Roseateles amylovorans: one gene and its partners. The main gene of each other region encodes a partner of the protein of the gene in region 3 in a complex. Links are inferred from orthologs where the notes say so. Each region holds a gene or a part of one and is shown on either strand. Other genes may lie near its edges.

What was found.
Region 1: the proteins of holB (region 3) and holA are in contact, whole or in part, in a cryo-EM structure (PDB 8GIZ), measured with the Escherichia coli proteins. The link is inferred for Roseateles amylovorans from one-to-one orthologs.
Region 2: the proteins of holB (region 3) and dnaN are in contact, whole or in part, in a cryo-EM structure (PDB 8GIZ), measured with the Escherichia coli proteins. The link is inferred for Roseateles amylovorans from one-to-one orthologs.

What each region holds. Positions count from the first base shown.
Region 1 is NZ_CP104562.2:5,974,500-5,984,473, reverse strand. What follows is about bases 3,856-6,700. They hold holA (DNA polymerase III subunit delta), read right to left. Parts: upstream 5,890-6,700; coding sequence 4,822-5,889; downstream 3,856-4,821. Other genes in these bases: leuS (leucine--tRNA ligase), read right to left, coding at 6,404-6,700; N4261_RS24735 (LPS-assembly lipoprotein LptE), read right to left, coding at 5,908-6,399; N4261_RS24745 (methylamine utilization protein), read right to left, coding at 4,132-4,794; N4261_RS24750 (putative bifunctional diguanylate cyclase/phosphodiesterase), read right to left, coding at 3,856-4,132. Also shown: N4261_RS24755 (PAS domain-containing hybrid sensor histidine kinase/response regulator), read left to right, coding at 1-1,351; more of N4261_RS24750, read right to left, coding at 1,712-3,855; more of leuS, read right to left, coding at 6,701-9,046; N4261_RS24725 (ExbD/TolR family protein), read right to left, coding at 9,310-9,879; N4261_RS24720 (MotA/TolQ/ExbB proton channel family protein), read right to left, coding at 9,876-9,974. UniProt on the Escherichia coli protein: Part of the beta sliding clamp loading complex, which hydrolyzes ATP to load the beta clamp onto primed DNA to form the DNA replication pre-initiation complex.
Region 2 is NZ_CP104562.2:427-10,497, reverse strand. The notes cover bases 6,596-9,537. They hold dnaN (DNA polymerase III subunit beta), read right to left. Parts: upstream 8,658-9,537; coding sequence 7,533-8,657; downstream 6,596-7,532. Other genes in these bases: dnaA (chromosomal replication initiator protein DnaA), read right to left, coding at 8,728-9,537; gyrB (DNA topoisomerase (ATP-hydrolyzing) subunit B), read right to left, coding at 6,596-7,412. Also shown: N4261_RS00035 (response regulator transcription factor), read left to right, coding at 1-420; N4261_RS00030 (ATP-binding protein), read right to left, coding at 410-3,175; N4261_RS00025 (GNAT family N-acetyltransferase), read left to right, coding at 3,209-3,736; N4261_RS00020 (IS3 family transposase), read left to right, coding at 3,881-4,432; more of gyrB, read right to left, coding at 4,884-6,595; more of dnaA, read right to left, coding at 9,538-10,071. UniProt on the Escherichia coli protein: Confers DNA tethering and processivity to DNA polymerases and other proteins. Acts as a clamp, forming a ring around DNA (a reaction catalyzed by the clamp-loading complex) which diffuses in an ATP-independent manner freely and bidirectionally along dsDNA.
Region 3 is NZ_CP104562.2:4,104,852-4,114,907, forward strand. Bases 3,498-6,424 are described here. They hold holB (DNA polymerase III subunit delta'), read right to left. Parts: upstream 5,535-6,424; coding sequence 4,461-5,534; downstream 3,498-4,460. Other genes in these bases: N4261_RS16995 (TatD family hydrolase), read right to left, coding at 3,498-3,587; N4261_RS17000 (PilZ domain-containing protein), read right to left, coding at 3,996-4,391; tmk (dTMP kinase), read right to left, coding at 5,528-6,139; mltG (endolytic transglycosylase MltG), read right to left, coding at 6,168-6,424. Also shown: N4261_RS16975 (hypothetical protein), read right to left, coding at 1-75; N4261_RS16980 (YiaD family glycine zipper/OmpA-like lipoprotein), read right to left, coding at 101-856; N4261_RS16985 (hypothetical protein), read right to left, coding at 1,024-1,293; N4261_RS16990 (ankyrin repeat domain-containing protein), read right to left, coding at 1,833-2,600; more of N4261_RS16995, read right to left, coding at 2,805-3,497; more of mltG, read right to left, coding at 6,425-7,148; CAF17-like 4Fe-4S cluster assembly/insertion protein YgfZ, read left to right, coding at 7,266-8,261; N4261_RS17025 (DUF4936 family protein), read left to right, coding at 8,258-8,548; N4261_RS17030 (cation:proton antiporter domain-containing protein), read left to right, coding at 8,548-10,056. UniProt on the Escherichia coli protein: Part of the beta sliding clamp loading complex, which hydrolyzes ATP to load the beta clamp onto primed DNA to form the DNA replication pre-initiation complex.

The DNA of each region.
Region 1 (9,974 bases), 1.9 Mb from region 3 along the record:
CGGCCTGGAGCTGGGGCCGCGTCTGGCGGCGGGTGAGCAGGTGGAGGTGGAGCGGCGGATGCGTCGACGCGACGGCAGCCGCTTCCTGTGCCGGATCCTGGCGCGAGCCGTGGATCCGACCCATCCGAGCCGCGGCGGCACCATCTGGATCCTGGAAGATGTCACCGAGCGTCGGCGGGTGGAGGCGGCGCTGGCGCAGGCCAAGGACGAGGCCCAGGCGGCCAGCCGTGCCAAGAGTGCGTTCCTGGCCAACATCAGCCATGAGATCCGCACCCCGCTCAATGGTCTGGTGGGTCTGGCGCGGCTGCTGCAGCAATCGGACCTGGCGTCGGACACGCGCAGCCATTACCTGGACCAGATGCTGGACAGTGCCGAAAGCCTGTCGGGGTTGATGTCGGACATCCTGGACCTGTCCAAGATCGAAGCCGGTCGGCTCACGCTGGACACGGCGACCTTTGCGCTGCGGGACATGCTGGCCACCATGCGCATGGGCTACCTCACCCTGGCGCAGGCGCGCGGCCTGTCCTTCGGCATTGCGGTGGATGATGCGGTGCCGGCGTGGGTGGTGGGCGACCCGGTGCGCACGCGCCAGATCCTCAGCAACTATCTGAACAATGCCTTGAAGTTCACCGAGCGGGGCGCGGTCAGCGTGCGGGTGCGCAGCCTGGACGATCGACGCATCCGCATCGAGGTCAGCGACACCGGGCCGGGCATTGAGCGGGCGATGCAGGAGCGGCTGTTCCAGCCGTTCACCCAGGCGGATGAATCGACCACGCGTCGGTACGGTGGTACGGGGCTGGGCTTGTCGATCTGCCGGGAGTTGGCCACCTTGATGGGGGGCGACGTGGGCGTGGAGAGCCAACCGGGCGAGGGGGCCACCTTCTGGGCGGAGCTGCCGTTGCCGGCGGCGTCGGCGCCGGCGAGTCCGCAGCGACGCATGGCGGACAGCGCGGCGGCGGTGGCGCAGGAACTGCAGGGGCGGCGCATCCTCATGGTGGAGGACAACCCGGTCAACATGATGATTGCGGTGGCGATGCTGGAGCAGTGGGGTGCAGAGGTGTCCCAGGCCAGCGACGGTCGCCAGGCGGTCGAAGCGGTGCATGCGGCGGCGAGCATGGGCAAGGCCTTCGATGCGGTGCTCATGGATGTCCAGATGCCGATCATGAGCGGCCACGAGGCGACCCGCGAACTGCGTCGGCGTTACGACGCCCAACAGCTTCCGATCATTGCGCTCACGGCGGCGGCCCTGGTCCAGGAGCGTGACGAGGCACTGGCTGCGGGCATGAATGAGTTTCTGACCAAGCCCATCGACGCCCAGCGGCTGCGCGAGGTGTTGATGGCGTTGACGTGAGCGCAACCGCGAACGCAAAGCCGCCCTCGTGCGCCGCCGCGAGCCTCCGTGAGGTCCCCGCAGGGCGACCGAAAGATCAAGCGGAGCGTGGAGATCGGGCTTTGCCAGACCGCCGCTGACCAGTAGGACAGTCGCGCGGCAAGTCAAATTGAGGTCCCCGCAGGGCGACCGAGAAATCAAGCGGAGCGTGGAGATCGGGCTCCGCCAGACCGCCGCCGGCCAGAAGGACGGTCGTGCCGCGAGCCTCCGTGAGGTCCCCGCAGGGCGACCGAAAAATCAAGCGGAGCGTGGAGATCGGGCTTTGCCTGGCTCCCGCTCGCCCCCCTGGGGGGGCCGGCGTCAGCCGGTAGGGGGGGGACCCTACAACCCCGCCAAGACCGTGTTGGCGCGCGCGTCGCCGAGGTCCGGCGGCTGCCAACTGCGAAGCCAGTCGGCGAACTGTTCGCCGGGCATCGGCCGGGCCAGCAGATAGCCCTGGCCCTGGTCGCAGCCCAGGGTCTGCAGCAGCGTCCAGGCCTTGGGCGTTTCCAGCCCTTCGGCCACGACGCTCAGGCCCAGGTTGTGCGCCAGCTCGATGGTCGAGCGCACGATCTTGGCATCGTCCAGATCGCGCTCCATGCCCATCACGAAGCTGCGGTCGATCTTGAGCTCATCCACCGACAGCTGCTTCAGATAGGCCAGGGACGAATACCCCGTCCCGAAGTCGTCGATGGACAGCTTGAATCCCAGCGCATGCAACTGCTCCAGCGTCAGCAGCGCCCGTTGGGGATCGTCCATGATGGCGCTTTCGGTGATCTCCAGGCACAGGGCCTGGGGCGGCACGCCGGCGGCCAGATCGGCGATCTTGATCGGCAGGTCCTGATCCATCAGGTCCCGGGTCGACAGGTTCACGCTGATTGGCAAGGCCAGTCCCTGCCGCTTGAGATCGATCCAGGTCTGCGCCGCCGCGTGCAGCATCCATGCCGTCAACTGGCGGATGAAGCCGGTCTGCTCGGCGAAGGGGATGAATTCCATCGGCGGGACCAGCCCGCGCTGCGGATGCTGCCAGCGCACCAGCGCTTCGGCGCCGGCAATCCGCTGGCTGTGCAGATCCACCTTGGGCTGCAGGTACAGCCTCAGCTCGCCCGCATCGATGGCCTGGCGCAGTTCGCTCAGCAGCGACAGTGATTCCTGGCTGGCGGCGTCCATGCTCGGGGCATAGACCTGGCAACCGGTCTGGCTGCGCTTGGCGGCATGCATGGCCAGTTCAGCGCGGCCCAGCAGGATGGTCACATCCCGTCCGTGATGCGGATACAGCGCAATGCCCATGCCAGCGGAGAGATCCACCGTCTGGTCGTCGATGGTCAGTGCGCGTTCGAAGTTGCGCTGGATGCGTTGGCACACCGCCTCGGCACGGGTCGCCCCCGCACCCTCGACCAGCATCACGAATTCGTCCCCGCTCAGCCGGGCGATCAGGCGGACGTCATCCTTCAACAGCTGCTGCAGGCGGTCGGCCACGGTGCGCAGCAGGCGGTCGCCGAACGGTCGGCCCAGCACATCGTTGACATGCTTGAAGCGGTCCAGGTTGAGCATCAGCACGGCGAACCGCACCGAGCTGTCGGCGATGCGGCGGGTGACCGTCTGGCTGAACTGCTCGCGGTTGGGCAGGTCGGTCAACGGATCCCAGAACGCCAGCCGGTTCACCAGCTCCTCGCGCTGCCGAATGCTCTGGCGCATGGCCTCGAAGGCTTCGGCCAGATCACCGACCTCGTCGCGCGAGGTGCGGGGCACCGGGCTGGCATAGTCGCCCCCGCCCAGACGCCGGGCCACGCCGGCCAGCGCCTTCACCGGTTCGGTGATGCGGCGCGCCGTCACCACCGCACCGAGCGCAAACACCGCCACGCCGCCCAGGCTCAGCGCCAGCAGCGTGTACTGCAGTTGCCGGTAGGGCGCGAGGGCCTCATCGACCGAACGAAGCAGCAGCACCGCCATCGCATGGTCGCCGTCGCCGCCGCCGTGGGCCAGCGGCTGCAGGCGCGCCTGGAACTGCTCGCCGTTCAAGGTCATGGCGAAGGACAAGGGCTCGGTGGGCAAGGGCCGAACGACGTCCGGCATGCTGGCCAGCAGTTCGGCGTTGGCCTTTTCGTCCAGCACGCTCGACAGCACCTGCCATCCCGATTGCGGCGGCCGGCTCAGCAGCACGCCCTCGATGTGGACGATGCGGTTCAGCTCGGTGAGCTGTTCTTGCCGCAGCTCGAAGCCCATGAAGACCCAGCCGCCCAGTCCGGCCGCTCGCATCTTGGCCACCACCACCTGATAGGCCTTGCCCCCGACCAGCACCAGTTGGCTTTGCGTCCGGCTCTGCTGCTGGCGAGTGACGCCGCGCAGCAGCGGAGCGACCTGGGTGGCCAACGGGTTGGTGGCTGCCATGAGCTGGAAGCCGTCGTTGGCGTAACCGATGAAGCTGGCGTCTCCCCGCTCGCTGAGGTTGGTGAAGACATCCTCCATCATCGTGCGCAGCTCATCGCCCTGGATGCCGGCGGCCACCAACTGGCGCAGACCGTAGTCGGACTGCAGCAGGTCCGCCACCAGGCCGCGCTGTTCCGCATCCTGCGAGAGCAACTGGGTGAAGATGCGTTCGCCCGCTTCCAGTTCCTCGTCCACCGAGCCGCGGGCATTGCGGACGATGCCCTGGTTCAGCAAGGCCAGGCTCATCAGCTGCACCACCAGCAGCAGCGCCAGGAACAACGCCACGATGCGCCCTTCCAGGCGTCGCAGGTTGAGGAAGTCGGGCCAGCGCATCAGTCGCGTAATTCCAGTTTCAAGTTGCCGGAGGCCCCGGCGCCAATCTGCAGCGGCTGCGCCACCGGCGCCGCATTGCCCATCGCGGCACGCCACAGCCGCACCCGGTGTTCACCGGCGGGCAGATCCAGCTTCACCTGGCCTTGCGCATCGGTGGTCGCGAACAGCGGGGTGTCGACCACGATGATCCGGGCAGTCATCCGGTCATGGATGTTGCAGCCCAGTTGTGCCACGCCGGGTTGGTCGAACACTACCGGCTCTGCCGGCGTGCCGGCATAGAGCTTCAGTTCGAAGCGCTTGATTGGCGAGAACGAATACACATGGTGGCGGACCGTGTCGAAATTGGGAAAGCTCACCGCCGTCCCGGTCTGGACCACCAGCAACTGGGGTTGGAACTGCCGGTCGCGCTGGGACATCTGAGCGGCCGTGCCGGCCGCCGCGCGGCTGGGCTGGCCCTTGACCTCGACCGCCACCACGGTGTCAGGCAGTGGCTGGCCGCTGCCGTCGCGGACCTGCAGGGTCCAGGGCGCCGCCTGCGCAGGAGTGACCAGGGCGGCTCCCGCCAGCCCCGACAAGAGGGCCGTCAGGGGCGTCAGGGCCATCAGAGCCATCAGGGACGGCAGGCGCACGGTGAAGGGCGCAGAGGTCGGGCGGGGGGGCATGGCGGATGTCAGGTGAATGACCAGACATCAACCATAGCGGGTTTTGGGTGTCGGCGGACGCAGGGCTTGCTCCAGCATGAGCGCCAGACGGGCCAGTGCCTCCCACGGATCGGCCGGCCATTCCGGATGCCGCAGGCCCTTGACGATACCGTCGCAAACCTGGGCCGCGACCAGCAGCCGGGACAGCGCGGCGCCGCCCAGTTGAGGCACGATGCGTTCGAACAGACGCTCCTTCGGGCCCCAGACGCGCGCCTCGCGCAGCGCCATCGGCAACGGCTTGCCCGCTGCGACCGCGTCATGCACCCGCTTGAGGGCGCGGATGTCCTCGGCCATGGTCCAGTGCACCAGCACGGCGGCTTCGCCTTCGGCCTTCAGGCCCTCGAGCATCCGCAGCACCCGGGCCACCCGGCCGCTGAGCAGGGCTTCGCTGAGCTTGAACACATCGAAGCGGGCGACGTCCAGCACCGCAGCTTCGATCTGCTGCAGGCCCAGTTCCCCCGGCGGATGCAGCAGCGCCAGTTTCTGAAGCTCCTGATGGGCCGCGAGCAGGTTGCCCTCGACCCGGTCAGCGAAGAATTCCAGCGCTTGCTGGCCTTCCGGTCCGGCGGCCACCTGCTGCCCCTGCTGTTGCAGCCGGCGGGCGATCCAGGCCGGCAGCTCGCGCCGTTCAACCGGGTCGACCTTCACCGTCACGCCCACGCTGTCCAGCGCGGTGAACCAGGCGCTGGAGAGCTGGGTCTTGTCCAGCCGCGGCAGGGTGACGATGGTCAGCACATCAGACTGCACCCCCTCGCAATAGCGCTGCAGCGCGTCCGAGCCGTCTTTGCCGGGCTTGCCGCTGGGAATGCGGATTTCGATCAGTTGGCGGTCGGCGAACAGGCTCATCGCCTGCGCAGCGGCCAGCACCGGCGCCCAGTCGAAGTAGGCCCCCGAGACGGTGAACACCTGCCGCTCGCCGAAGCCCTGCCGGCGCGCTTCGGCGCGCAGCAGGTCGGCGGCTTCCTGCGCCAGCAGCGGCTCATCGCCGTGAACCGTGTAGACCGGCTTGAGCCCCTTGGACAGGTGGCCCGCCAGCGCGTCGCCCTTGATCTGCATGACCGGGTGCCGGGCGGATCAGGCGGACAGCCGCACGGCCGCGAGCCGGCGCAGCAGCAGGCCCACCGCCTCGACCTGCATGGCCTTCTGCAGCGACGCCTCTTCCTGCTCCTTGGCCAGGGCCGCGCTTTCGCTGTAGTTCATGTCCCGGGTCAGCCGCAGTTCGGTGCGGGGCAGCAGGATGTCGCCGCCGGCCGATCGCAGCGAATAGTCCAGTTGCAGCCGCAGTTGCCATTCGGTGATCTGCCCGGCGGTGGTGGTGGCCACCGAGGTCTTGTCGCGGATCTCGCGCTCGACGTCGATGATGACGTCGGCACGGTTGGGGTCCTCCACCAGCTTGAGCGGGCTGCGCAGCACCTGCCGGCGCAGTTCCTGCGCCAGCGGCGAGTGCGGGACGAAGCCGGTCAGGGCCAGGGTCTTGAAGTGGTAGTCCGGCTCGCGCCGGAGTTCGAAACCACAGCCCGACAACAGGGCCACGGCACCCAGCGACAGCAGATCACGGCGTTGCATGGCGTCAGACCACCAGGTTGACGAGACGGCCCGGCACGATCACCACCTTCTTCGGGGTTTTGCCTTCGGCAAACTTCTCGAAGTCGGGGCTGGCCAGGGCGATGGCCTCGATCGCGGCCTTGTCCGCCGAGGCGGCCACCTTGATCGAGCCGCGCAGCTTGCCGTTGACCTGCAGCATCAGTTCGATCTGGTCTTGCACCAGGGCGGCGTCGTCGACCGTGGGCCAGGCCGCATCCAGCAGCTCGCCCAGTTCGGCGGCGAAGCCGAGCTCGGTCCACAGCGCATGCGCGATGTGCGGGCAGGCGGGGTAGATCACCCGCAGCAGCACCGAGAAGCCTTCGCGCAGGGCGGCCGCGTCCTGACCCGCTTCGGCGGCCTTGAAGCCCTCCAGCGCATTCAGCAGCTTCATCGCGCCGGAGACGACGGTGTTGTACTGCATGCGCTCGTAGTCGTAGCTGACCTGCTTGAGCACCAGGTGCACTTCGCGACGCAGCGCCTTGCCGTCATCGCTCAGCGCGGCGAAGTCCGCGCCCGCGGCCTTGATCGCGTCGGCATGCCGGGTGCCGAAGCCCCAGACACGCTTGAGGAAGCGGTGCGCGCCCTCGACGCCGGCGTCGTTCCATTCCAGCGTCTGTTCCGGCGGGGAGGCGAACATCACGAACAGGCGCGCGGTGTCGGCGCCGTACTCGTCGATCAGGGCCTGGGGGTCGACGCCGTTGTTCTTCGACTTCGACATCGTCGTCATCTCGTACTCGAGCGGCAGGCCGTCGGCCTTGAGCGTGCCGCCCAGCGGCTGGCCGTGCTCGTTGCGGACCACGTCGACCTCATGCTCCCAGTAATAGTTCTTGCCGGCGTCTTCCGGCTTGCGGAAGAAGGCGCCCTTGAGCACCATGCCCTGGGTGAGCAGGTTCTTGAACGGCTCGTCGAACTTGATGAGCTTGAGGTCGCGCATCACCTTGGTCCAGAAGCGCGCATACAGCAGGTGCAGGATGGCATGCTCGATGCCGCCGATGTACTGGTCCATCGGCATCCAGTAGTCGCTGCCGGCGCCGACCATCGCGCCCTGGTTGGACGCGTCGCAATAGCGCATGAAATACCACGAGCTGTCCACGAAGGTGTCCATCGTGTCGGTCTCGCGCTTGGCGGCGGCGCCGCACTTGGGGCAGCTGCAGTTCAGGAAGTCGGCGCGCTTGTTCAGCGGGTTGCCGCTGCCGTCGGGAATGCAGTCTTCCGGCAGGACCACCGGCAGATCCTTCTCCGGCACCGGCACGGCGCCGCAGGTCTCGCAATGGATGATCGGGATCGGCGTGCCCCAGTAGCGCTGGCGGCTGACGCCCCAGTCGCGCAGGCGCCAGGTGGTTTTCTTCTCGCCCAGGCCCTGCGCGCCGAGCAGCTCGGCGACCTTGTCGACCGCCTGCTTGTGGGTCAGCCCGTCCAGCACGCCGGAGGCCGTGCACACGCCCTTGTGCTTGTCGCCGTACCACTCGGCCCAGCCGTCCAGCGAGAAGGTCTCGCCCTCGACCGCCACCACCTGCTTGATCGGCAGGCCGTACTTCTTCGCGAAGGCGAAGTCGCGCTCGTCATGAGCGGGAACGCCCATCACGGCGCCGTCGCCATAGCTCATCAGCACATAGTTGCCGACCCAGACCTCGACCTGCGCGTCGGTCAGCGGGTGGGTGACGAACAGCCCGGTGGGCATGCCCTTCTTGTCCTGCGTCGCGAGCTCGGCCTCGGTGGTGCCGCCCTGCTTGCATTCCTCGATGAAGGCGTGGAGAGCGGGATTGGACGCCGCCGCATGCGCGGCCAGCGGATGCTCCGGCGCCACGGCGCAGAAGGTCACGCCCATGATGGTGTCGGACCGGGTGGTGAAGACGTACAGACGTCCGCCCTGGATCAGTTGCCCCCCGGCATCCTGGATCTGGTGCGGGAAGGCGAAGCGCACGCCTTCGCTCTTGCCGATCCAGTTCTCCTGCATCAGGCGCACCCGCTCGGGCCAGCCGGCGAGGAAGTTCTTGTCCGAGGGATCGGCGACGGCCGCCAGCAGCTCTTCGGCGTAGTCGGTGATCTTCAGGTAGTAGCCGGGGATCTCGCGCTTCTCGACCACCGCGCCGGAACGCCAGCCCTTGCCGTCGATCACCTGCTCATTGGCCAGCACGGTCTGGTCGATCGGGTCCCAGTTCACCACCTGGGTGCGGCGCTCGGCGATGCCGGCCTCCAGCATCTTCAGGAACAGCCACTGGTTCCAGCGGTAGTAGTCCGGCTTGCAGGTGGCGATCTCGCGCGACCAGTCGATCGCCAGGCCCATCGCCTGCATCTGGCTTTTCATGTAGGCGATGTTGTCGTAGGTCCACGCGGCGGGCGGCACCTTGTTCTTCATCGCCGCGTTTTCCGCGGGCAGGCCGAAGGCGTCCCAGCCCATCGGCATCAGCACGTTGTAGCCCTTCATGCGCAGCTGCCGGGTCAACATGTCGTTGATCGTGTAGTTGCGGACATGGCCCATGTGCAGCTTGCCGCTGGGGTAGGGCAGCATGGAGCACGCATAGAACTTGGGCTTGCTGGCGTCCTCGACGACGCGATAGGCGTCGCGGGCGTTCCAATGGTCGCGGGCGGCCTGTTCGACCTCGGAGGGGGCGTATTTCTCGTTCATGTTGGCTCGGGGGACGGATCGGGCGATTGTAGGAGCCCAGCGCGTGCGGCTGGGCGCGGTTTGGCCCCGGTGCCGCCGTGCGCGTCTGGCGAAGGTCGAAACGCGGCCCGAATGCCGATGGCATGCGGATGCTGTGCCGCTGGAAGGCGGCGGTCGTATGGCGATGGTGGGGCCATGGATGCAGCGATCGATGCGGCGATGGATGCGGCCGTCGTGCAACTGAAGGAGACCTGCCGCAGGCCAGCGCGCGGGCAGGCCGCTGCTCAGCGAGGCGCGGGGTCCGGCGTCGCGCCTGTGCGCGGCGCCGTCTGGGGACGGGGTGGTGCGGCGGCAGCGCCGGGGGGCGTCGGCGGGCCTGCGCGGCGGTTGCCGCCGGCGTCCCCGCCACGGGCGTCGTCGCCCTTGCCGCCTTCGCCGCCCTCGCCGTTTTCAGCGACAAAGGCGATGCGATTCAGCCCCGCCGCCTGGGCCCATCCGATCAATTGCGCCACCTGTCCGTACGGCACGTTGCGGTCGGCCGTCATGCGCAGTTCGGTGTCGGGCTGACGCACGGCCAATGCCACCAGGCGAGCGCGTAGCGCGGCCGCCTCCAGCACGTCCTCGCCCAGAAAATAGCGGCCGTCCGGCGTGATGGCGATGGCCACGAAGCGCGCGGCGGGCCCGGGGGCTGCGGCGTCGCTCTTGGGGAGTTCCAGTTTGAGCGCGCTGCCCATCAGGGGGGCGGCGATGATGAAGATCACCAGCAGCACCAGCATGACGTCGATCAGCGGCGTCATGTTGATGTCGCCCATCGGCTTGGGCGTGTCGCGGCGCTCGAGCCGGCCGAAGCTCATGGGGTGACGAGCAGTTCGCGCAGGTCGTGGGCGAAGCCTTCCAGCTCGGCTTCGCAGGCGCCCACCCATTTGCCGAACAGGTTGTAGGCCAGCAC
Region 2 (10,071 bases), 4.1 Mb from region 3 along the record:
TTCGTCAGTGGACACTGCGACGTGTCAACGACCGTCAAGGCCATGAAAGCAGGCGCTTGGGACTTCCTCGAGAAGCCCCTGCGCACCCAGGAGATGATCGACTCGGTGGTCGGTGCGCTTGAGCATGACGAACGGCGGAGAAACACTGAGCGTTCTCGTGAAGTCGTGGTCGCGCGCTGGTACTCGCTCACCCGCAGGGAGAAGGAAGTGCTGGCCGCGGTGGCCAAAGGCCGCCTGAGCAAACAGATCGCGGCCGACCTCGGGATTGCCGAGATCACGGCGAAGATTCATCGCAGCAATGGCATGCGCAAGATGGCCTGCCGAACGGTGGCGGAGCTGATGACTCAGCTCTACGCCTTTGATCTGCTTCAGGCGGAGGCACCTGTCAGCGATCGCCGGTCCTTCTCACTCACGTCTTGAGGTCGTCCAGTGGTCTGACAGGGTCGATTGCGAGCAGCACCGCCTCCGCTGCCGCCTGCATGGCGTTGACATCCCATAGCCCGCCAGCTTCGCATGCCGCTTGATACTGTTCGGGTGGCAGGGCTGTTAATGCGGTCTGGATGGAATCGGCTCGAAGGTTCGCTTCCACGGCGGGACGCTGAATGCCTGCGGCAGCATAAATGCGGTCGCCGTATGCGGTGAGGCTCGCTGCCAGCGCATGGTTATTGGTCAGGCATGCCAGCTGCGCGAGCACATCTGTCCAGGCATAGAGCAGTTCGTTGCCCACGTCCACCTCGAGGCGCTCCTTGGCCATGTGGGCGGCCATGAGCGGCTCGCCGATGCTGAGATAGGCGGCCGCGAGACTGATCGGCAGCCAGTGCAGGGCCTGACGGTACTGGCCGTTCTTGTGTTCGTCGAACAGCGGTTGCCCCAGCGCGATAGCTTGTGCGGCGCGGCCGCTCGAAATCTGAATGCTCATCAGGCGGGTGACCAGGCCCATTCGTCCATGAGCGTCCCCGTCAGGAACCACGGCCGCCCAACGCTCAGCGGTCTGGACCTCCTGGGTCCGTCCCAGGCGGTGGGCCGCCATGACCAGCCCAGAGGCGCAGAAGGTGAGCAGTCGGTCGGGCAAGCCGGATTTGTCCATGGCGGCAATCTCGTCCAGCACGGCGGCCAGGGCGTCGTCGTTGTTGCGGGCCAGGTCGAGGCAATTGGCCTTCAGGACGAGAAGGTCGATGAGCGCGACGCTGTTGGCCGCGGCCCTGTAGGCGGGGTCGGCCAGGCCAAGCCAATGCACGGCCTTGGCGCGATTGCCGTAGGTCCAGTGGATGATGGCCTCGCGGACCCAGCCGCAGGAGATTGCATGGTCAACGTGTTCAGTCGCGAAGCACTCCGTTTTCGCGAGGTATTGTCCGGATTCCCAGATGCCGCCCGACCTTCGCAACACGAACGCGAGGCTGGAGGCCAGGCCGAGGGCCAGCAGGCCGTCATGGTCCATCGCCCATTGCAGGGCGGGACGGGCATTGTGCAGCTCGGCCTGAAGCTCGCGGACGCCGTCGTCCAGCCGCATGGTTCCGTCCAGGGCAGCTTTGCGAACGCGGGAGAAGAACGCTTCCATCACCTGAGCGTGACGCTGTCGCATCGGCGAAAGCTCACGGGTTGAACCCAGCACTTCCAGCGCAAACGCGCGTGTGCTTTCCAGCAATCTGTAGCGCGTGACGATGCCGTCGTCCTCGGGAACCACCAAGGAACGATCAATGAGCTCGGAGAGCGCCTCCATGACACGCCAAGGATCTTCGCCTTCAATATTCACGACCGGCTCGAGCAGCTGCATCGAGGTGCTGCCAAGGAAGACGCCCATGCGCCGAACAACGGACTGCTCGTACGGCCCCAGCAAAGACACGCTCCAGGACAGTGCGGCGCGCAACGTGCGCTGGCGATCAGGGGCGTCTCGCCGGCCGGCGCTCATCGCCAGTCGGCGTGCATCAAGCGCGTCCGCCACGCCCTTGAGCCCCAGCAGCGGCACGGCCGCGGCGGCGTATTCAATGGCCAGTGGTACGCCGTCGACCCGCAGGCAGATGTCGGAGACAAGGTCCAGGTTCTGCTGGGTGATGGGCAGCGGGCGGCCGAACTGTCTGCAGTGCCGCAGAAACAGAGCCTGTGCGGGCCATTGCTGCGCCTGACCATGATCCATGCCCGTCTGCGCCACCTCCAAAGGAGGCACGAGAACCACCAGCTCGCCGGCAATCTTGAGGCGAACCTGGCTCGTGACCAACAAGTGAACCTGGGGACACCCTTCCAGAAGTTGGTGGGCCATGGACGCCACGGCGTCGACCATGTGCTCCGCATTGTCGAGAATGAGCAGCGCCTGCGAGCTGCGCAGCGCCGCCACCAAGGCTTTGGCGCTCGCGTGGTCCGTGACCGCCACATCAGAAGCCTGGGCGATGGCGGCAACCAGATGCTGGTCGCTGCTGAGCGCTGCGAGATCGATCCAGTACACCGGCGCGGCTTCCTGAGCGCCCATGCCATGCGCGTGGCCAGAGCGGAGCGCCCGAGCGAGGGCGGTCTTGCCGGTGCCGGGATGGCCCGTCAACGTCACGAGTCGGCCAAGACCAAATGCTTCACGGATCTGTTCGAGCAAGGCATCCCGGCCCAGCAGTCTGCGGGTTTCATCGGTAGCCGCGCGCTGGCCGGCGGGCCCGGTGACGCTGATCTGGCCACAGCTTGCCGACGATTCATCCGCCTGCAATTGGGCGGTGAACTGGTAGCCCCGCCCGGGGACAGTCGCAATGAGCTCCGGCCCCAGTTCCTTTCGCAGGGCGCTCATGGCAACCCGCACGCTGCCCTCGTCAACGACCGTGGTCGGCCAGACGATCGTCATCAGCTCGTGTTTGGACACGACGCGCCCGTGCCGCTCCACAAGCGCCACAAGGATATCGAATGCGCGCGCGCCCAGCGAGACGGCTTGTCCGTCCCTGGACAACAGCCGCAGAGCGGGGGACAGCTCATAGGCGCCGAACCTGACGCTGCGCACCGCGGGGGCTCCTATGGAGTCATGCTCAGACAAGAAACTACCTTTTACTGGCGCAGTAAAGAGGGCAACGAGACAGCCGCCGTTCTTCAGGACCATTCCCTCCGGCCCTTGTCCGCGCAAGCGGCGCTGCCTCATGAATACAGAAGAGCGCAATTCTACGGGGCAGAACCGCAGCGGCAGCGTGTACGCGGCTTTGGACATGCTGGCATACCAGCACTCACACGGAGATAGCCGATGCAAGTTGAATGGGTGACGGCCACGGACGAGATCAAATCCGACCTGGCGGGCGTGCTGTTGCGGGCTATGCGGCAGAGCCTGGAGGACAGCGCCCTCGATCCTCTTCGGACGCGTGACCATTTTCTTCAGACGCTGCGCCCGCATGACGCAACGGTCATGCAGCTGAGCGGGAGGATCGCTGGGTTCTACGTCCTGCGGCGTCGGGATACCGACCTCTATCTGGACCACCTGTACGTGGATCCGGATCTTCAGAGGCAAGGGCTTGGCGCTTGCGCACTGGCGCGGGTGCTGGCGCTCTCGGATGCACATCAGCTCGACGTGCGGCTTCGGGCGCTTCGGCTCAGCGACGCCACTCGGTTCTACGAGCGGCATGGCTTCACGCGGGAATATGAAGGCGAGACGGACATTCAGTACGTCCGCCGATGTAGTTTGGCCGCACCGGGGGGCTTAAAGGGATCAGCAGCGTGCTGTCCAGCCCGCAGTGAGGGAGCCGAACCGTGGTGGGGTCGTATCGTGCGCACCTAACGGTGGTCGCTGGCCCGGCCGGTGCCTTGGATATTCGACAGTCGGCGACGACCACACAGTGAAATGACCGAATCTTGCCCATGGACGCCGTGAAGACAAAAAAACCTGACGCCGTCCGCGAAGCGGCAGGTGATCGAGGTCTTGGTGACCGAGCACAGCCTGTCGATCTTACGAGCCTGCAGGGCCGCAGGCTTGTTGCGGGCGGCGTATTACAAAGTGCCGCTGCAGCCGATGGAAAGGGACGCCGAGGTCACTGATGCGCTTAACGGCGTCGTTGAGCGCAATGGCCGTTGGGGCTTCTGGAAGTGCTTTGACCGGCTACGCCTGGACGGCCGGCCATGGAACCACAAGCGGGTTTGGCGGGTGTACTGCGAGCTGGGGCTGAACATCCGCCGCCGAATGAACCGCCGCATTCCCAATCGAGAACCCGTGCCGCTGGCTGCGGGTTCGTACGTCAATCAGGGGTGGGCCTTGGACTTCATGAATGACGTGCTTTACGACGGTCGCCGGTTCCGAACGTTCAACGTGATCGACGAGGCCGACCGCGAGGCGCTTACCATCCAGGTGGGCCAATCGCTGCCGGCCTCGATGCTGATTCGCACTATGGACCGGCTGGTGGACTGGTACGGCCCGCCGCTGTCGATTCGCATGGACAACAGAGACCGAACAGTATGTGGACTACGTCTTCTTTGCTGACGTCAGAGCGAAGGACCCCAGGTTCAGCAATCGATGGATTGCTCATTGGAGAGCACAGAGGCTTGTTCCGCGTTGACAAGGAATCGATGGCCGTGTCCTTGCTGCGAGCTATGAACGGCGATAACGAAGACGCCAGGTTTAAGAAGGCTGCAGGCAAAGTGCTCAGTGAGTGGCGGCGTCTCGGTACACCTCCAAAGGCTACGCAGTTCGCAAGCGGCTAAGGTCCGCTGGCAGCCTGAAGCGCCCACCCGCGGGCGCCAGCTCACCCAGCGCGAGTGGAGTCAAGCACATGGACATCCCCTCCGCCATCATCAAAGAAAAAAGCCCCTGACTCTTTACGAATCAGAGGCTTGTGCGCGTCATCAGACGGAAAGTCCGGCGCTATCCAGCATCTCCGTCCAGCGAATTCAAGACCTGTCCGGCTAAAACCGTCATCTAACAAACCGGCAGATCAAACGTCAATATTCGCCGCCCTCAGCGCATTCTGCTCAATGAACTCACGCCGCGGCTCGACCTCATCACCCATCAGCATCGTGAACACGCGATCGGCCTCGATCGCATCCTCGATCTGCACGCGCAACAGGCGACGAACCGTCGGATCCATCGTCGTCTCCCACAGCTGTTCCGGGTTCATCTCACCCAGGCCCTTGTAGCGCTGGCGGCCGACGCTGGATTCCGCCTGCGTCATCAGCCAAGCCATCGCGGCGCGGAAGTCGCCGACCTTGGATTCCTTGGCCTTCTCGCCCTCGCCCTTGCGGATCACAGCCTCTTCGGTGACCAGACCCTTGAAGGTCTTGCCCGCCGTGGCCAGCACCTCGTAGTCCGCGCCGTGCACGAAGTCCGCGGTGATGATGCTCGATCGCACATTGCCGTGATGGCGGCGCGAGATGCGCAGCAGCAGCTTGTCGGTGCGAGGATCGGTCTCTGCCGTCACGGTGGCGTCGTGCAGTTGGGACTGCAGCGCGGTGGCGGCGATGTCGGCTGCATCCTTGGTGTCGAGGTTGATCGCCAGGCCGGAGGCCAGCAGGTGCAGCGCTTCGCCGTCCATCCAGGCGGAAAGGCGCTGGATCACGTTCTGCGCGGCGACGTACTGGCGCGCCTTGCCTTCCAGGTCTTCACCCTTGAGCACTGGCCCATTGCCCACGCCCGCGGTGTGCAGCTCGGCATCGTTGAGCGCGACCTTCAACAGGAAGCCATCGAGCTCATGGCCGTCCTTCAGGTACTGCTCCTGCTTGCCGACCTTCACCTTGTAGAGCGGCGGCTGCGCAATGTAGATGTGGCCGCGCTCGACCAGCTCCGGCATCTGCCGGTAGAAGAAGGTCAGCAGCAGCGTGCGGATGTGGGCACCGTCCACGTCCGCGTCGGTCATGATGATGATGCGGTGGTAGCGAAGCTTGTCCGGATTGAAGTCGTCGCTGCCGGCGCCGCGGCCGATGCCGGTGCCCAGCGCCGTGATCAGCGTGATGATTTCGTTGCTGGTCAGCAGCTTCTCGTAGCGCGCTTTCTCGACGTTCAGGATCTTGCCGCGCAGCGGCAGGATCGCCTGGAACTTGCGGTCGCGGCCCTGCTTGGCGGATCCGCCGGCGGAGTCACCCTCCACGATGTAGATCTCGCACAGGGCGGGATCCTTCTCCTGGCAGTCGGCGAGCTTGCCGGGCAGGCCCAGGCCGTCCAGCACGCCCTTGCGACGCGTCATTTCGCGGGCCTTGCGGGCCGCCTCGCGGGCGCGGGCGGCGTCCAGGATCTTGCCGCAGATGGTCTTGGCATCCAGCGGGTTCTCGAGCAGGTAGTCGGTCAGCAGGCGCGAGACGATGTCTTCCACCGGCGCGCGCACTTCGCTCGACACCAGCTTGTCCTTGGTCTGCGAGCTGAACTTCGGCTCCGGCACCTTGACGCTGACCACGCAGGCCAGGCCTTCGCGCATGTCGTCGCCGGCGACCTCGACCTTGGCCTTCTTGGCCAGCTCGTTGTCTTCGATGTACTTGTTGATCACCCGTGTCATCGCCGCGCGCAGGCCGGTCAGATGGGTGCCGCCGTCACGCTGCGGAATGTTGTTGGTGAAGCACAGGACGTTTTCATTGAACCCGTCGTTCCACTGCATCGAGACCTCCACACCAATGTTGGTGCCCTGGTCCGAGAGCTTGTCGCCCTGCGCATGGAAGATGTTGGGATGCAGCGTCGTCTTGCCCTTGTTGATGAACTCGACGAAGCCCTTCACGCCGCCCGCGTAGGCGAAGTTGTCTTCCTTGTTGTTGCGCTCGTCGACCAGGCGGATCTTCACGCCGTTGTTCAGGAACGAGAGCTCACGCAGGCGCTTGGCCAGGATGTCGTAGTGGAACTCGCTGTTCTGGGTGAAGATCTCGGTGTCGGGCAGGAAGTGGACTTCCGTGCCGCGCTTGTCGGTCTCGCCGACCACGCGCATCGGGCTGGTCTCGAAGCCGTCGCGGACTTCGATCAGGCGATCCTGCGGGATGCCCTTCTTGAATTCGATCTGATGGACCTTGCCCTCGCGGCGCACCGTCAGGCGCAGCGTCTTGGACAGCGCATTCACGCAGGACACGCCCACGCCGTGCAGACCGCCCGAGACCTTGTAGCTGTTCTGGTTGAACTTGCCGCCGGCATGCAGCTCGGTCAGCGCGATCTCGGCGGCCGAGCGCTTGGGCTCGTGCTTGTCGTCCATCTTCACGCCGGTCGGGATGCCGCGGCCGTTGTCGATGACGGAGATCGAATTGTCGGTGTGGATCGTGACGACGATGTCGTCGCAGTAGCCCGCGAGCGCCTCGTCGATGGAGTTGTCGACGACCTCGAAGACCAGGTGATGCAGGCCTGTGCCGTCGGACGTGTCGCCGATGTACATGCCGGGGCGCTTGCGGACCGCCTCCAGGCCTTCCAGGATCTGGATGCTGGACTCGCCGTAACCCGTGCCGTCGCCTTGCGGTGCGGGCACGGGGGTGTTCTCGGTATTCGGAGTGTCGCTCATCAGGGGGTACTCGAGGCCGCCACGCGGCCGTTTGTCAATCTGGCTAGAACCCCCGCCTGGCGGGGGCAGGGGATGCGCGACCCACCGCTCCCGACGAGGAGCGACCGGTGCGCAACGACCTTAAATCCTCATCGGCATGACCACGTACTTGAAGCCGGCGTGATCCGGGATGCTCAGCAGCGCGCTGGACGAACTGTCGTTCAGATCGATGCGCACCATGTCCTGGCTCATGTTGGCCAGCACGTCCATCAGGTAGGTCACATTGAAACCGGTTTCGATCTGGTCGCCGCCGTAGTCAATCTCGATCTCTTCCTTGGCCTCTTCCTGCTCGGCATTGCTGGAGGCAATCGACAGCAGACCCGGATCGAAGGCTAGGCGCACCGCCTTGAACTTCTCGCTGGTCAGGATGGCGGCGCGTTGCAACGCGGCCAGCAGTTGCTGACGGCCCAGGATGACGTGGAACTTGTGGTTCTTCGGGATGACACGGTTGTAGTCGGGGAACTTGCCCTCGACCAGCTTGGTCACGAATTCCATGCCGCTGAAGCTGAACTTGGCCTGATTGCCGGCAAAGCGCATCTCGATGGGCGCGTTTTCTTCCTCGCCCTTGCCGCCGTCCTTCAGCAGGCGCATCAGCTCCAGCACCGTCTTGCGGGGCAGGATCACTTCCTGCTTGGGCATTTCGGTGTCGGTTTCGGCCTGGGCCAGGCCCAGGCGGTGGCCGTCGGTGGCGACCAGCGTCAGCGTCTTGCCTTCGGCGACGAACAGGATGCCGTTCAGGTAGTAGCGGATGTCATGCACCGCCATCGCGAAGTGGACCTGGTTGATCAGTCCCTTGAGCGTCTTCTGCGGCACGCTGAACGCCGGGCCGAAGTCGGCGGCTTCCTGCACCAGCGGGAAGTCGTCGGCCGGCAGCGTCTGCAGCGTGAAGCGGCTCTTGCCGCCCTGCAGGGTCATCTTGCTCTGGTTGGAGGTCAGGCTGACGGTCTGGTCCGAGGGCATCGAACGCAGGATGTCGATCAGCTTGCGTGCGCCCACTGTGGTCGAGAAGTCGCCCGCGTCGCCATCGAACTCGACGGTCGTGCGGACCTGGATCTCCAGATCGCTGGTGGTCAGCTCCACCTGCGGGCCTTGCTTGCGGATCAGCACATTGGCCAGGATAGGCAGGGTGTGGCGCCTCTCCACAATGCCGGACACGGCCTGCAGTGCGGCAAGCACTTTGTCCTGGCTGGCTTTCAACACGATCATGTCAACCTCTCTCCACTGTTGGCTGTTCGGGCGAACGCGGCATTTTCGCTGATGGCCGAGTGATTTTTCGTCATCCCTTCAGCGTCTGCTCCAGCACGTGCAACTGCTGGTTCAGTTCGGTGTTCTTCTGGCGCTCACCGCCGATCTTGCGAACCGCATGCAACACCGTGGTGTGGTCGCGGCCGCCAAACAGCTCGCCGATCTCCGGCAGGCTCTTCTGGGTCAGTTCCTTGGCCAGGTACATCGCGATCTGGCGCGGGCGGGCAATGCTGGCCGGGCGCTTCTTCGAATACATGTCCGCGACCTTGATCTTGTAGAAATCGGCCACGGTCTTCTGGATGTTCTCCACCGAGATCTGCCGGTTCTGGATCGACAGCAGGTCCTTCAGCGCCTCGCGGGCCAGCTGAATGTTGATTTCCTTGTGCGAGAAGCGGCTGTAGGCCAGCACCTTTCGCAGGGCACCTTCCAGTTCCCGGACGTTGGCGCGCACATTCTTGGCGATGAAGAACGCCACATCCTCAGGCATCGGCGCGCCCTCGGCGTCAGCCTTCTTGATCAGGATGGCGACCCGCATTTCCAACTCGGGCGGCTCGATGGCCACCGTCAGACCGGCGTCGAAGCGGCTGGTCAGGCGCTCGTCGATGTCGACCAGCCCCTTGGGGTAGGTGTCGCTGGTCATGATGATGTGGGCCCGCTTGGCCAGCAGCGCCTCAAAGGCGTTGAAGAATTCTTCCTGCGTGCGGTCCTTGCCGGCGAAGAACTGCACATCATCGATCAGCAGCAGGTCCAGCGAGTGGTACTTGGCCTTGAGCTCGTCGAAGGTCTTGCGCTGGTAGTTCTTGACGACGTCCGAGATGAACTGCTCCGCATGCAGATACAGCACGCGCGCATCCGGGCGATCCTTCAGCAGCGCATTGCCGACCGCATGGATCAGGTGGGTCTTGCCCAGGCCGACGCCGCCATAGATGAACAGCGGGTTGTACATCTGGCCGGGCGCGCCGGCCACGTGCAGGGCCGCCGTGCGGGCCATCTGGTTGGCGCGGCCAGGCACCAGCGTGTCGAAGGTCAGGCTGGAGTTGATGCGGTGACGGGTGGCGCTGGGCGGCAGATTCTGCGGCGCCATCGGCGCCATGTTGCTGATCAGGCCGGCCGCAGTGGGCGGATTCATGGGCGCGGCCGCTGGCGTGGGACGTGCGCGGGCGGCGGATGAGGCCGTCTCGGCGCCGGGGGCCGCGTTCGGGCCGCTGCGCAGGCCGTGCTGCTGCAGCACCTGGCCCATGCCCAGGGCTGGCGCGCTGTTGCGCGGCAGCGGGACGATCGGTTCGCGCGGGGCGAGCGCCAGTTCCAGCCGGGCGGGCTTGCCGGCGAGTTCGCTCAGGATGGTTTCGATGCGGCTGGCGTACTGGCTGCGGAT
Region 3 (10,056 bases):
GCCTGACAGGGTGCAGGCGCCATGACGGCCGGACCGGGATCCGACCGACGACAGGGAAAGGAAGAAAGTAGACATGACTCACTCCCAGATCGATGGTGGCTCAAGTGGCCGGTTGAGACAAGTAGATTTCCACCCGACGATTCGCCGCTCGGCCGGTTTCGGTGGCATTGCTGGCAAGGGGTTCCCTGGCGCCTCGGCCTTCGACGACCAGTCGACCGCGCTGCACGCCGTGGTTCACCAGGTATTCCCGGACCGACTCGGCGCGGTCCAGGGACAGTGGATCGTTGATCGTTGCCGGGCCGGTGCCGTCGGTATGGCCCACGATGGTCACTCGCACTTCGGGATCGAGGTTGCGGCTGACTTCATCGAGCACCGGACGCATGGAGGGCTTGATGTCGGCGCGGCCGACATCAAACGAGAAGTCCGCCGGCACATTCATCTTGATCTGGTTGTCCTGGGTGCGCGCCACCTCGATGCCGGTGCCTTGGCTGGCCTGCGCCAGCGCCGCGCGCTTGTCTTCCATGCGCTTGGACCAGAGGTTGCCGGCGATCGCGCCGATCGCGCCACCGACAGCGGCGCCCGTCCCCACCTTGCCGCCCGTCACGCCGCCGATGACGGCGCCCGCAGCCGCGCCTACCGCCGCGCCCTGGGCGGTGCCGCGCTCACGTTCGCTCATCGAGGAGCATCCGGTGGCGACCAGCGCCAATGCCAGCAGCGGCGTCAATACCCAACCGGCGCGCGGAGCGAAGCCGGTATGCAGGGGGCGATGGGTCTCAGGGCAGAACGTCGCTCGACGCGTCGATCCTGGGTGCCGCAAGGTCAGCGGCGTCTGGCTGGTGGCGGGGGCATGTGGCATGGAGGTCTCCCGAGTCGTTGCATGCGTGCGGCGTTTTTCGCGGCATTGGCATGAAGGGCTTCGTTAGTTCCATGCTAGGGAGTGTCGAGGTCGGCGGGTGTAGTCGGCTGTCGGAAGCGTGAGTCAGACAGCGCCGACAAAACCCGCCGGATCTCCTCCCCGATGCGTCAGACGGACAGCGCAGCGTCGGAGCCGGCGGCGTCCAGGTCCAGCGGCGCCAGCTCGGCATCGGTCAGCTCGATCGCATCGATTTCTTCATCGAAGCTGGCTTGGTCGTCACCGTCGACATGCGCGATCAGCGGCTTGTCCAGCGGGCGGTAGATGCGGCTGCGCAGGCGCTGCAGACGTTCGGAGGCGCCCATTTCCTGCACGACCCGTGCAGGGTCCAGCAGCATCGCGAACGGGTTGGCGGCGAAAACTTGGGCTTCGGTCTGCATGTTGCGCTCCAGAAGAGGGGGCCAGAGAGGTTCCAGGTCGCTGAACCTCGGACAGCAGGGTCAGCGTGGAGGGAACTGTAGGTTTGGCACCTGGGGCGCAACAGTGGGTCGGGAGCCAAACGCCTTGTCAGACGAACTCCTAGGTTCTTGAAGGCGATTGCCCCATCACGGCGTACGGACGCAGAGCCCGCGCCGACGGGCTGGCTGCGGTCTACGCCAGGAGCGCGACGTCGGGAGCAGGTGGAAAACGGCGTCAGGGCGCCGGATGCGGCAGGCCAGGCAGGAAGGCCCAGGGCGGGCGATGCGCGGGGGGGGAGAACCGGCAGGAGTTGGCATCGCGCGCCAGCGAAATCGCCAGAGCAATCGCCTGAGCGATCGCCATTGGAACCGCCATTTGACTCGCCATCCGGATCGCCAGCAGGATTGGGAACGGCATCCCATGCCGTACATCCCCTACCCCACCTCCTTGCCGATCGAGTCGACTGCGGCCGCGTTGCGGCCTCGCCCGGCGCTGGTGCCGATCCGGGCGCCGTGCAGGATCAGGGTGACTTCTGGGTCTTGGGCGTGGATGCCGACGGCCGGGGAGCCTTGGCGTGCTGGTCCAACTGGGCGGCCAGCTCGTCCTGACCGGCGCGACGGGCGAAATCGGCCGCGGTCATCTGCTGGTCGTTGCGCAGGGCGGCATCCGCGCCGGCTGCCATCAGGATCTCGGCGCTGGTCAGGCCGCCGTAGCCAGCGGCCATCATCAGCGCCGTGGTGCCGTTGGGCGAGCGGGCATCCAGGGCGGCGCCCTGCCCGATCAGCCAGCGCACCACCGCCTCGTTGGGGCCGGCAGCGGCATAGTGCAGCGCTGACCAGCCGGCATCGTTGACCAGCGCGCCGCGGGCCACCAGTGCCTGGCACCAGTCCAGTTGCCCCTTGAGGGCCGCCAGCATCAGCGGCGTTTCGCCGGCTTGGTTGATGGCATTGACGTCCACCGCCGGGCTTTTCAGCAGCGCCGCCAGCGCGCTGGGCGATTCCTCACGGACCGCCACATGCAGCGCGGTGTTGCGCTGCCCATCCGAGGCATTGGGGTCCGCGCCCGCCAGCAGCAGGCTCATCACCTTGCCGCCGTAGTCGTTGCGCGCCGCCACCAGGAGCTCGGGCAGCGGCCCCGTTTGGGGCGGGCGCGTCGCCGCTGACGGATTCCCGGCACCCGCCGGACCGGCCGGCCCTGCCGCAGAGGGCGTCTCAGCGCCCGAAGATTGGGCCCGCACGTCGACCGGCCAGCCCGCAGCGGCCAGGACAGCGGCCAGGACGGCGGTCATTCCCAAGCTTGACGCCATGGATGCCAGAGATGTCGCGGGCGCGGCGGTCGACGCCGCGCGTCCAGTCCTCAGTCCAGGCATTCCGACAATTCCAGGCTTTCCGGAGGTTCCGGAGGTTCCGGACCTCACGGACGCTCCGGACCATCCAGACATTCCCATCAGCAAGATCCGATCAGGCAGGCGCATGGACAGGTCCTCACCGGCTCAGGCGGCCGGCAGCTTGAAGAGTCGACGGGTGTTGGCGGTGCATTGCTCAGCCACCCGCGCCACGGAGTCACCGCGCACATCGGCGATCAACGCCGCCACATGCGGCACATAGGCCGGCTGGTTGAGCTTGCCGCGGTAGGGCACCGGCGCCAGGTAGGGGCTGTCGGTCTCGATCAGCATGCGGTCGGCGGGCACCATCTTGGCGACCTCGCGCAGGTCGGCCGCATTCTTGAAGGTCACGATGCCGGAGAACGAGATGTAGAAGCCCAGGTCCAGCGCCGCGCGGGCCACGTCCATCGTCTCGGTGAAGCAGTGCAGCACGCCGCCGGGCTGGTCGGCGCCCTCTTCGCGCATCAGGCGCAGCGTGTCCTCGGCACTGGAGCGGGTGTGGATCACCAGCGGTTTGGCCGTCTGGCGGGCGGCCCGGATATGGGTGCGGAAGCGCTCGCGTTGCCATTCCATGTCGGCCACGCTGCGGCCATTGAGCCGGTAGTAGTCCAGACCCGTCTCGCCGATGGCCACCACCTTGGGATGGGCCGCGCCGGCCACCAGTTCCTCCAGCGTCGGCTCATGCACGTCCTCGTTGTCGGGATGCACGCCCACCGTCGCCCACAGCTGGGCATGGTCGTCCGCCAGCGCCCGCACCTCGGGGAACTCCTCCATCGTGGTGCTGATGCAGATCGCCTCGGTGACCTGCGCGGCGGCCATGGCGGCCAGCAGGTCGGGCAACTGAGCCTTGAGCTCGGGGAAACTGAGGTGGCAGTGGGAATCGATGTACATCTGCAAGCCCATGCGCGCGGCGAGGTCGCGCACCGAGAGGAAATGGAAAGTCAGAGGGCAGGCCCGAGGCGATCTGAGCGCCCCGGGCAACGGCCCCTAGTGTCGCAGGCCGGCAAAGGCAGTGCCTTGCGCACTGGCGATCATGCGCCCGGGAGGCGGGTCGGTATGTTGGAGCGAACGGACGACAGAGCGCCCGCTCATCGGCAGGGCAACTCGCCTGGACATCGGAAGCGCCAAGGTCGCGGGACGGGGCGCGTCAGCCGGGCGAACCGCCGAACGGCCAAAAGGGCAAACGGCAAACGGTCAAACGACGAAAAGACCCAAGGGCCAACTGGCCAGCCAGCCTGTCTGCAAGACAGCCAGCCAGCGCGCCCACCTGAATCGGCGAGGCCGACCCGGCGGCCGGCGTCAGATGGTCTGAGTCGGCTTGGCCGAGGAGATCGCCGTGCCCAGCAGTTCTTCGATCTTGAGCTTGATGACCCGGGTTTTCTCGTCGCCGGGGAAGCGCACACCCACGCCCTGGGTGCGGCCACCCGAGGCATTGGGCGGCGTCAGCCAAGCCACCTTGCCGGCCACCGGGTAGCGCTGCGGATCCTCGGGCAAGCTCATCAGCAGGTAGATGTCTTCGCCCAGCTTGTAGTCGCGGGTGGTCGGCACAAAGATGCCGCCTTCCGAGAAGATCGGGATGTAGGCCGCGTAGAGCGCGCCCTTTTCCTTGAACACCAGCTGGATCACGCTGGGGCGCGTGCCGCCAGCGGCCGCAGGAGCGGCAGGCGCGGCGCCGGTTGGCGAGGTCGGGTTCATCGGCTTGAGGGTGAGTTCGCTCATGGGTGACGAGTCTAGCGGGCCGCCGGCAGCGTGCGGTCGGCGGGGTCAGCGGGCGGGCCGCATGGCTTGCTGTCCCTGCGCAACCAGGGATTCCATCAGCAAGCCGGCGTTCAACGGATGTTCGGCATGACGCGCCGCTTGCGCAAGCGTACGCGCCCATTGGTCCAGCGTCGCACGGACCGCGGGCAGTTTCGGCAATGCATCACGGGGGAAGAAGCTGGGCGGGGCGCCATGGGCGATGCGCATCAGGTCATGGACCAGCCGCTGCATCGCGGCAATCGCCCGAGGCACCGGCCAGTCGGTCAACGCCTGGGCCTCGCCCCGGGCAATGCGGCGCGGCAGTTCCAGCCAGGTCTTGGCGGCAATGCCCTCCTCGCTCCAGAGCAGCGCCTCTTGCGGCCGCCCCCCGGTGGCATCGAGCAGCACCTCCGGTGAGGCCACGCCCTGCCCCTGCAGCCATTGCAGCGCGGCGTCGCGCGCCGGCAGCGCCATCTGCAGCGGCTGGCAACGGCTGCGAATGGTCGGCAGCAGTTGCTGCGGTGCCGCACTGGCCAGGACGAAGCGCAGCAGCTCGGCGGGCTCCTCCAACGTCTTGAGCAAGGCATTGGCGGCGACGGTGTTCAAGGCCTCGGCCGGGTAGACCACCACCACCTTGGCCTTGCCGCGGGCCGCGCTGATCTGAGCGAAGGACAGCATCTGCCGCACCGCTTCGATCTTGATCTCGCGACTGGGCTTGGTCTTGCTGGCCTTGGTCGTGCCCTCGCCGCCCTCGCTGTCGGCCGCGCCATAGCCAAGCGACTCCTTGAGCGCATCGGGCAGCAGGATCTGGAAGTCAGGATGGGAGCGCGAGCGCAGCAAGTGGCAGCTCGGGCAATGGCCGCAACCGGGTTGATCGGTGCCGGTGCGCGCCTCGCAAAGCCAGGCCTGGGCCAGCAGGATCGCCAGGTCGAACTGCCCGACGCCCGCCGGGCCCTGCAGCAGCAGCGCATGGCTGCGGCCTTGCGTCAGCGCCTGCTGCAGCGGATCGCGCAGCCAGGGCAAGGGCAAGGTGCCGTCTTGCGCCAGGGCGGTGGCCTCGTCGGTGTGGGCCGACGCATGAACCTGGGCGGCGGTCACCATCCTCGGCGCTCCAGTTCGGCGCGGATCTGATCGGCCACGCCGTCGATCGTCCGGGCCGCATCGATGCGCACGATGCGCTGCGGCGCCTGCGCCGCGCGCCGGGCATAGGCGCCGCGCACCCGGGCAAAGAAATCCAGGTCCAGTTGTTCAAGCCGGTCGGCCTCGCGGGCCTGCGCCCGGCGGGCGGCGGCGATGGCGGGATCGACATCGAACCAGAAGGTCAGGTCCGGCTCACGCCCCTCCTGCACCCAGCCTTCCAGGGTGGTGAGCACCGCCTCGTCCATGCCGCGGCCGCCGCCCTGGTAGGCGAAGCTGGCATCGGTGAAGCGGTCGCACAGCACGGTGCGGCCCTGGGCCAGGGCGGGGGCAATGACCGCCCGCACATGGTCGCGCCGGGCGGCGAAGACGAGCAGCGCCTCGGTCAGGCCGTCCATGTTGCGGTGCAGGAACAGCTCGCGCAGGGACTCGGCCAGCGGCGTGCCGCCGGGCTCGCGGGTCTGCACCAGGTCCGCGCCGCGGTCTCGCAGATGACGGGCCACGCTGTCGATGTGGGTGGACTTGCCAGCCCCGTCGATGCCCTCGAAAGTGATGAATCTGCCGCTCACGGCCTGCTCTCTGGTTCGCACTGACGGATCAGTGCCCACGCTGGTATTTGTTGACCGCGCGATTATGCGCGGCGAGGTCGTCACTGAACTGGCTGGTTCCGTCACCGCGTGCAACGAAATACAAGGCCTTGGACGGTGTCGGATGCAAGGCCGCCTGCAGCGAGGCCAGGCCCGGCATGGCGATCGGCGTGGGCGGCAGGCCGCCGCGGGTGTAGGTGTTGAAGGCGGTATCGGTCTGCAGATGGATCTTGCGCAGGTTGCCGTCGAAGCTCTCGCCCAGGCCGTAGATCACCGTCGGATCGGTCTGCAGCGGCATGCCGGCCTTGAGCCGGTTGATGAAGACCGCCGCCACCAGCCCCCGATCGGCCGGCGCGCCGGTTTCCTTCTCGACGATGGAAGCCAGGATCAGCGCCTCTTCCGGCGTGCGCAGCGGCAGGCCGTCGCCGCGACCGGACCAGGCGCTTTCCAGCCGCTTGCGCATCAGGGCATGGGCACGCTTGAGCACCGTCAGATCGCTGACGCCGCGGCTGTAGGCATAGGTGTCCGGGAAGAAGCGGCCTTCCGCGGCCACGCCGGGCTCGCCCAGGGCGGCCATGATCTCGGCCTCGGTCATGGTGGCGGTGGTCTGCTTCAGCGCGGGGGCGGCGGCGATGGCGGCGCGCAGTTGGCGGAAGTTCCAGCCCTCGATCAGGCGCAACTGCTCCAGCGTCTGGTCGCCGCGGACCATCTTGTCGAGCAGCTCACGCGGCGTGATGCCGGTATGCACCTCATAGCTGCCGGCGCGGATCTTCTTGGCCTGGCCCGACCAGCGGAACCATTCGTATAGCCAGCGCGGATCGGTCTGCACCCCGGCGCTGACCCAGGCCTGGGCGACCTGCAGCGGCGGCGTGCCCGGCTCGATCGACAGCTCGAGACTGTCCTTGTCCAGCATCAGCGGCTGCTGCAGCCACCACCAGCCGGCGCCGACGGCGCCGCCGACCAGCAGCAACACGGCCAGGCACAGCCGCATCAGCCACCGACCCCAACCGCCACCGCTGCGCACGGCGGTGCGCTTCTTCGATCTGTTTTTAACCCGAGCCAAGACCTGACGCCCTCAATGAAATGCGGGGTGATGATAATCGGCCCCATGACCGAGATCTCCCGCCAAGATTCCCAACCGTCCTCTCATCCGTCTGCTGCCCCGTCGGTGGGCGCGGTGCGGCTGTCCGACTGGGGCGTGATGCGCGCCCAGGGCGAAGAGGCCGCGAAGTTCCTGCACAGCCAGCTCACCCAGGACCTGGCGCTGCAGACCACCAGCCAAGCCCGGCTGGCCGGCTATTGCTCGCCCAAGGGCCGGCTGCTGGCCACGATGGTGGCCGTCAAGCCGGACGACCAGACCGTGCTGATGGCCCTGCCCGCCGATGTGCTGCCCGCCACGCTGAAGCGCCTGTCGATGTTCGTGATGCGCGCCAAGTGCAAGCTGACCGATGCCAGCGCCGACTGGGCGGTCTGGGGCCTGGCCGGTGAGCCGGCCGCGCAATGGCTGCAAGCCCGTCTGGGCGAAGCGCCGCCCGCCGCGGTGTGGACCGTCGGACGCGCAGAGGTCGACGGCGCCCAGGTGCTGGTCACCCGCCTGCCCGACGACGGCACCGGCCCGCGCTTCCTGATGCTGCAGCCCGCCGTCGCCCCGGCACCGACGCTGCCCGCGTTGGCCGAGGCCGAATGGCAGGGTCTGGATGTCCGCGCCGGCCTGGCCTGGGTGCGGCAGGCGACGGTGGAACAGTTCGTGCCCCAGATGCTGAACCTGGAATTGATCGGCGGCGTGAATTTCCAGAAAGGATGCTATCCGGGCCAGGAGATCGTCGCCCGCAGCCAGTACCGAGGCACGATCAAGCGCCGCACCCAGGCCTTTGCGCTGGCGGACGGCACCGTCGCGCAGCTCGGCCAGGAGATCTTTCACAGCGAGGACCCGGAACAACCGGCCGGCATGGTGGCCGCCTTGGGTGAGCAAGCCGGGCATCCGCTGGTGCTGGCGGAGGTCAAACTGGCCGCACTGGAGGCGGGCAGCCTGCATCTGGGCAGCGCCGCCGGCCCGGTGCTGACGCCGCGCGCGCTGCCCTACACGATCGGAGAGCCGCAATGACGTCACAGGAACCGATCGAGCTGTACGTCTACTACCGCGTCCATGCCGACCAGGTGCCCGAAGCGCTGGCCGTGTTCGAGCAGACGCGCGCCGGCGAGCCGGTGCGGCTGCTGCAGCGACGCGACCACGACCCGGTCTTCCAGACCTGGATGGAAATCTATGACACCGCCTTGACCGATCCGGTCGGGACGGAACGCCGCATTGCTGCCACCTTGGGTCCGTTTGCCCAGGGTCCCCGCCACCGCGAGGCCTTTGTCGCCGTCGCAGGACCGGGGAAAGGCCCCTGATGGAACACAACGTCTCGCTCATCAGCACCCTTGCCGTCGGCTTCGGCCTGGCGCTCATCCTCGGCTTTGTCGCCGAACGGTTGAAACTGCCCGCGCTGGTCGGCTATTTGCTGGCCGGTATCGCCATCGGACCGGCCACGCCGGGCTTTGTGGCGGACATGAACATCGCCTCGCAGCTGTCGGAAATCGGCGTGATGCTGCTGATGTTCGGAGTGGGCCTGCATTTCTCGTTCAAGGACCTGATGGCGGTCAAGCGCATTGCGCTGCCGGGTGCGTTGGTGCAGATGTCGGTGGCCACGCTGCTGGGCATGGGCCTGGCGATGTGGTGGGGCTGGAGCACCGGGGCGGCGTTGATCTTCGGCCTGTCGCTGTCGTGCGCGAGCACGGTGGTGCTGCTGAAGGCACTGGAGGCGCGCGGCGCGATTGAATCGGTCAACGGCCGGATCGCCATCGGCTGGTTGGTGGTGGAGGATCTGGCCACGGTGCTGATCCTGGTGCTGCTGCCACCGCTGGCCCCGGTGCTGGGCGGTGCCAGCGTGGGCCCGGCCTCGGACGCCCCGCTGTGGCAGGCGATTGCCCAGACGCTGGCGCAGATGGCGGCCTTCGTGATTCTGATGCTGGTGGTGGGACGGCGCCTCCTGCCCTGGCTGCTGTGGCAGGTGGCGCGCACCGGGTCGCGGGAGCTGTTCACGCTGTCGGTGGTGGCCGTGGCGATCGGCATTGCCTTCGGCGCGTCGGAGCTGTTCCATGTCTCGTTTGCGCTGGGCGCATTCTTCGCCGGCATGGTGATGCGGGAATCGGAATACAGCCACCGTGCGGCGCAGGAATCGCTGCCGTTGCGGGACTCGTTCTCGGTGCTGTTCTTCGTCTCGGTCGGCATGTTGTTCGATCCGATGACGCTGGTCGACCAGCCGCTGCACCTGCTGGCGGTGGTCGCGATCATCGTGGTGGGCAAGGCGCTGGCCTCGGCGGTGCTGGTGCTGGCCTTCCGCTATCCGCTCAACACGGCGATGACGGTCTCCGCCAGCCTGGCGCAGATCGGCGAATTCAGCTTCATCCTGGCGGGCCTGGGCCTGCAGCTGCAACTGCTGCCCAAGGACGGCATGAACCTGGTGCTGGCGGGCGCGCTGATCTCGATCGCGATCAATCCGCTGATGTTCGCCATGATCCAGCCGGTGCAGCGCTGGGTGCTGGCCCGATCGGCCTTCGCGCGCAAGCTGGAGGCGCGGGACGACCCCTACGCGGAACTGCCGCAGACCACCGACCGTCAGTTCCTGGAGGGTCAGGTGGTGCTGGTGGGCTACGGGCGCGTGGGCCGCCGGATCGCCGATGCGCTGACCGAGCGGGAGATCCCGTTCGTGGTCGCCGACCAGAGCCGTGAGACGGTCGAGGCGCTGCGCAAGCGCGGCATGGCGGCAGTCAGCGGCGAGGCCAGCGACCCGATGGTGCTGGTACAGGCCCACATCGCCAATGCCGCGATGCTGGTGGTGGCGGTGCCGGATTCGATG